2 regions of the Lysinibacillus sp. NPDC056959 genome follow, and region 1 is predicted to be linked to the other one. Evidence: riboswitches for the same ligand, from Rfam matches in the RefSeq annotation. Region 1 holds a riboswitch; the other holds the start of a gene.
What was found. A riboswitch is a leader RNA that binds a small molecule or an ion and turns the genes downstream of it on or off. The one in region 1 is predicted to bind S-adenosylmethionine.

Region 2: linked by a shared signal. The riboswitch ahead of metK (methionine adenosyltransferase) and the one ahead of ACFTQ7_RS19200 (bifunctional homocysteine S-methyltransferase/methylenetetrahydrofolate reductase) in region 1 are both predicted to bind S-adenosylmethionine.

Annotation. Positions count from the first base shown of each region.
Region 1 is NZ_JBHURE010000021.1:37,483-40,689, reverse strand. Features, by position in the region: gene ACFTQ7_RS19205 (protoporphyrinogen oxidase) at 1-1,176, shown strand, start outside; SAM riboswitch class I at 1,302-1,401, shown strand; gene ACFTQ7_RS19200 (bifunctional homocysteine S-methyltransferase/methylenetetrahydrofolate reductase) at 1,498-3,207, shown strand, end outside.
Region 2 is NZ_JBHURE010000020.1:62,149-65,355, reverse strand. Features, by position in the region: gene pckA (phosphoenolpyruvate carboxykinase (ATP)) at 1-302, opposite strand, end outside; SAM riboswitch class I at 1,099-1,216, shown strand; gene metK (methionine adenosyltransferase) at 1,516-2,712, shown strand; gene ACFTQ7_RS18905 (gamma carbonic anhydrase) at 3,144-3,207, opposite strand, start outside.

The sequences.
Region 1 (3,207 bases):
GAGTTAGTAGAAGAACTTAATTTTGAACAAAATCTTGTGTATAACGAAACGGGTGTTTCGTATATTTACACAAATAATGAGCTACATGCTATCCCAGCAGATTCAACGTTTGGTATTCCTATGAGCTTACAATCTCTAGAGGAAAGCACGCTTGTATCAGAGAAAGGTAAAAAAGAAGCAATAAAGGATTTAACCATGCCAAATGAAGAGTTTACAAAGGAAAGTTCGATTGGGGAATTTTTAACGTACTATTTAGGTGAGGAGCTTGTTCAAAACCAAATAGCGCCCGTACTTGCAGGTGTATACTCGGGAGATTTAAATCAACTTTCAATTGCTTCCACTTTACCGTATTTAATCGATTACAAAAACGATTACGGTAGTATTATTAAAGGCTTTGATGCAAACAGGGAACAATTTTTGAAAGCTGCCAATAAAAAATTTATTTCATTTAAAAATGGTTTATCGTCATTAATTGATCGACTTGAAGAAACATTAACGGATGTAGAAATTATAAAAGGGATTGCCACTATAAGTGTTAAAAAGCAGGAGAATCAGTACTCCGTTACATTAGCAAACGGTAAAATAATTGAAGCAAATCATGTTGTCATGGCACTGCCAAATGAAGCGGTACAAAGCTTATTGCAGGATGAATCTTTGAACGGCTATTTTGAACAATTCAATACTGCATCCGCCATTACGATTTACTTAGGGTTTGATGTACCAGATAATAGATTACCCGCGGATGGAACAGGCTATATTGTGTCACATAATTCAGATGTTATTTGTAATGCAGCAACATGGACAAGTCGCAAGTGGAAACACACGTCAGCAGAAGGAAAATTACTTGTACGACTTTTTTATAAGAGCATTAACCCTGAGTATGAGAGATTGCGTTTGATGTCAGATGAAGAGTTAGCAGCGGTTGCTCTAGAGGATGTAAGAAAAAGCTTGGGGATTGGGGAAACACCAACAATTGTGGACGTGACAAAATGGATCGACCAAATGCCAAAGTATGATTTGGCACATCGTGAAGCGTTGCAAGGTCTCGTACAAGAGCTTGAGAAAAACTATCCGAATTTATCAATAGCGGGTTGCTCTTATTTCGGAGTGGGCATAGGTGCGTGTATTCAAAATGGTAAAAAAATTGGTGAGAAGCTTGCTGAAAAACTATCGTAATTGTTTGATTTAAATCAAAATATGGTATTTTTCGTGAGATTTTACCTCTGTTCTGTGAAATAGTCTTGACTCAATCGTTCGTAAACGATATGATTCTTTTAATTATTTAAAAAATTCATACAACATTCTTATCAAGAGAAGCTGAGGGACTGGCCCTATGAAGCTTCAGCAACCAACTTATTGTCAGGTGCTAAATCCAGAGGACCGTAGTGTCGAAGATGAGAAGGAAAAACAATGACGAAACGTTAAAGCCTTCTTTTTATGTAAAAGAAGGCTTTTTGCATTTTAATTTTTACAAATAAAGGAAGAGAGGCTAGTTTTATGGGATTGCTTGAAAGGTTAAAAACGCATGTTCTTACAGCAGATGGTGCAATTGGTACAGTTTTATATGGCTATGGCTTGGAGTATTGCCACGAGGAAATGAATATACAAAGACCTGAATTAATTGAAAAGATTCATAGAGAGTATATAGCGGCAGGTGCCGATATTATTCAAACGAACACTTACGGAGCTAATGCCATAAAATTAGCCCGCTATGGATTAGAATCTCGTGTGCAGCAGTTTAATGAAGCTGCTATAACGATTGCAAAACGAGCAGCGGCAGATGGTGGACAATTTGTCTTAGGTACTATTGGGGGAATCCGTGGTATTCGAAAAAGCGACGCAACGTTAAAGGAAATTTTAGCAACAGTTAATGAGCAGGCAACTGTTTTACTTGCAGGAAATCCAGATGGCCTTTTACTTGAGACATATTATGATTTTGAAGAGTTAACAGCGACTTTAGCAATGCTACGAGCTAAAACGAAATTACCGATTATTGCTCAAGTTTCTATGCACGAACCAGGAATTTTACAAAATGGAATGAGCTTAAATAACGCTTTACATGAACTTGAAGCGCTAGGTGCTGATCTCGTAGGTGTTAACTGTCGCTTAGGTCCTCACCATACAATACAAGCATTTGAAGGTGTGGAGCTTCCTAAGAAAGCATTTATGTCAGCGTATCCGAATGCTTCTCTTCTTGATGTAGAGGATGGCCGTGTCGTTTATGAGTCGGAGGCAGATTATTTTGGTCGAGCAGCTGTAGAGCTTCGTGATCAGGGGGTACGTTTAATTGGTGGTTGCTGTGGTACGACACCAAAGCATATTGCTGCAGCGAAAAAGTACTTAGAGGAGTTATCTCCAATCGAAGAAAAGTATGCAAAGCCAGAAAAAGTAGAGATTGTCCGTGAGGCTGAGCCAGCAAATTACGAACCATTACATGTAAAAGTAAAACGTGAACGCTCAGTTATAGTGGAATTAGATACACCAAGACATTTAGAAATTGAAGGCTTTATTGCGGGAGCAAGAAAAATATATGAGGCGGGCGCAGATGTAGTCATGATGGCAGATAATTCACTTGCTTCTCCAAGGATTAGTAATGTCGCAATGGGTGCCTTACTGAAAGAAACACACGGGGTACGACCGTTAACTCATATAACATGCCGAGATCGTAATTTAATTGGACTTCAATCACATTTAATGGGATTAAATGCACTAGGTATTCACGATATTTTAGCAGTGACTGGAGATCCGACGAAGGTGGGCGATTTCCCAGGGGCCACAAGCGTTTATGACGTATCTTCAATGGAGCTAATCCAATTAATAAAACAGTTAAATGAAGGTGTATCGTTCTCGGGGAAACCACTTCGTAAAAAGGCGAATTTCTCTGTAGCGGCTGCCTTTAATCCTAATGTACGTGTACTAGATCGCGCGGTATCTCGATTAGAGAAGAAAATTGAATATGGGGCAGATTATTTTATTTCGCAGCCTGTTTATACAAAGGGAAAAATCGTGGAAATATACGAGGCGACAAAGCATTTAGAAACACCAATTTATATTGGCATTATGCCAGTAACGAGCTATAAAAGTGCGGAGTTTTTACATCATGAAGTGCCAGGCATCAAACTATCCGATGATGTGTTAGCCCGTATGAAGGCATGTGGCGATGATAAAGAACGCGCAACACTAGAAGGGATTGCAATTGCCAAGGAA
Region 2 (3,207 bases), on a different contig from region 1:
TGTTCTTTTAAATATTTTACTACTTTTACATATAAGTTATCGAACACTTCAGAAGAAATTGGTCGGTTAACTTTTCCCCAGTCAATTTTATCTTTTGTGCTCTCTTCTTCTACCGTATATTTATCTTTAGGTGAACGACCAGTGTATTTGCCAGTTTCTGCACGAACTGCGCCATCTACTGTTAACATAGCTTCACCACGAGAAGTAGCTTTTTCAGCTAATTGTGGTACTGAAAGTTGAACATTAATGTTACTGCCGCTTAATAATTCCTTCAGTTCGTTTGCAATTTCTACTGAATTCATCGATTAAATACCATCCTTTTTTATAGTATTCCCTTGAGTCTGAGGGAGATTTTCTTAATTTCAAAAATAGTATAACACAATTGCTTAAATAATCTATACTAATTCAGAAATTATTTTTCAGATTTTATTACTTTTCAAGAAAACGACAAAAAGTAAATTGATTCGTTTTGATAATGCTTTTTACCCTATCTATTATAAGTGATCAGTCAATCACTTTCGACACAGCAAAATTGTGTTCTAGAAGCTTTTGGCTTATATGAGGTTCGCACAGGATGTGAAGTTTTCAGCTTGTTTTTATTAGTTGGAGCTTGTCTTCAATTGAAAAGGGGCTACAATCATTTTCATCCACCACATGTTCCGTAGCTGACGCTTTGCTTTCACTACAAAATGTGCTGTAAAGGGTTACACATATGTTAACACATGATGTGAGGTGGAGAGTAGGGATTATTTTGTTTGAATTTACAGGATAATACAAATGAGTTTCATAATAATGGTATAACTGTAGCTAACGCTTTGCTTTCGCTATAGATAAACAAAGCGTCCGGAATCGGTTTTGTGCTTATGCCTGGAGACGTTATTTTGCGAAAGCGCAGTGTTAACGTAGTGACAGCAATGTGTTTTTGTCTTTGCGACAGCACGAGAGCCGACATGATTTTCGCTTTCGGTAATGCTACAGGACGTGGCGTTCTTACACTGAGTTTCCCTATTTTAGCGGGTGTTTGGGCACTCGCTGAAAGAAGTTAAAAATATTTGACAACGTTCGACCTTTTCCGTATTATGAGATATTGAACGGATACTCTTATCCCGAGCTGGTGGAGGGTCAGGCCCTGTGAAACCCGGCAACCTGCATGAACTATTTCACGACATGCGCTGGTGCCAACCTGATGCAAGGGAAACCCCTTGAACGATAAGAGTGAAAGGTTACGAAGTCATTATTCCTTTCCTCATGTTAAGTAAGCGTGAGAAAAGGATTTTTTTATTGTTAAAAACGAATGTAAAGGTAAGTATATAGTCCTTTCCTTATTATAATGACGGATCTTTCGAAAACCTCGTGTTAAAAGCAGTAGTTGTTTTTTGTGCGGAAACGTAGTGTAAACGTAGCGACAGCAACAACTGCTTTAGAGTTCAATCTATAGGAGCGGGCTTGACATGGGTAATGAGTACCGTATTAATTCGCAAATATTATTTGTAAAAGTAATTGGAGGAAAACCAAATGACAAAACGTCGACTGTTTACATCAGAAAGTGTAACAGAAGGACATCCAGACAAAATTTGTGATCAAATCTCGGATGCCATTTTAGATGCTATTTTAGCAGAAGATCCAAACGCACGTGTAGCGTGTGAAACAACAGTAACTACTGGTTTAGTATTAGTAGCAGGAGAAATTACTACGTCTACTTATGTAGACATTAAAGGTATCGTTCGTGATACTGTAGCAGAAATCGGTTATACACGTGGGAAATATGGCTTTGATGCTGAAAATCTAGCAGTACTTGTTGCTATTGGTGAACAATCACCTGATATTGCTCAAGGTGTTGACCAAGCATTAGAGGCACGTGAAGGCTCTATGACAGACGCTGACATTGAAGCAATTGGCGCAGGTGACCAAGGCTTAATGTTCGGTTATGCATGTAACGAAACACCAGAGCTTATGCCGTTACCAATTAGTTTAGCGCATAAATTGGCTCGTCGTTTAACGGAAGTACGTAAATCTGGTGAACTAGGTTATTTACGTCCAGACGGAAAAACACAAGTAACAATTGAGTATGATGAAAACAATGTACCAGTGCGAGTTGATACGATTGTCATTTCTACACAGCATGACGAAGAAGCTACACTTGAGCAAATTCAAGCAGACTTAAAAGAATTCGTTATTGCTCCAGTTGTTCCGAGTGAATTATTAGATGCCGAGACTAAATATTTCATCAACCCAACTGGCCGATTCGTAATTGGTGGTCCAAAAGGAGATGCTGGCCTAACTGGACGTAAAATCATCGTTGATACATACGGTGGCTATGCCCGTCATGGTGGTGGTGCTTTCTCTGGTAAGGATGCAACTAAGGTAGACCGTTCAGCGGCATATGCAGCCCGCTATGTGGCAAAAAATATCGTAGCAGCTGGTTTAGCAGATCGAGCTGAAGTACAACTAGCTTATGCGATTGGTGTTGCTCAACCTGTATCTATTGCTGTTGATACATTCGGGACAGGAAAAGTTACGGAAAGTGAAATTGTAAAATGGGTACGCGAGCTATTTGACCTACGCCCAGCAGGGATTATTAAAATGCTTAACCTTCGTCGCCCAATTTATAAGCAAACTGCAGCATATGGTCACTTCGGTCGTACAGACTTAAATGTACCTTGGGAACAAACGGACAAAGCAGACGCATTAAAAGAAAAAGCAGGTTTATAAACTATTCAGCTAAAGTAATAAAGTGGTTGGACAAATATTTTAAGATACTATTACAGAAAGGGGCTTAACATGCTATTGCCCCTTTCGTTGTTTTTAACTTCTTTCAGCGGGTGTCTAAACACCCGCTGAAAGAAGTTAAAGCCCCCGGTGGATGTCACGGAATCAGAAAGGAGTGCTTAGGGGATGTTAGCCTAAAACCATCGCATTCATGCGATAACGACTAACTGACCTACATCGGTAAAAGGGCCATGTCCTGTGGCATTACCGAAATGACCGACATCGTGTCGGCCCTCACGCAGGCCTAAGCACAAAGCCGATTCCGGACGCAATTATGCCGAGGCATAATTGATCAAAAAAATAAGCGCCATATATAATCACGTGGGGATCGGTTGTCTAAGCAACGTGGAGCTGCTTTGATTTAGTTGAAATAACTATTTATTCTTTGGTTGAAGAGATTTATAGTATTGGCCTTTTTCTACATATTCATGTATGATG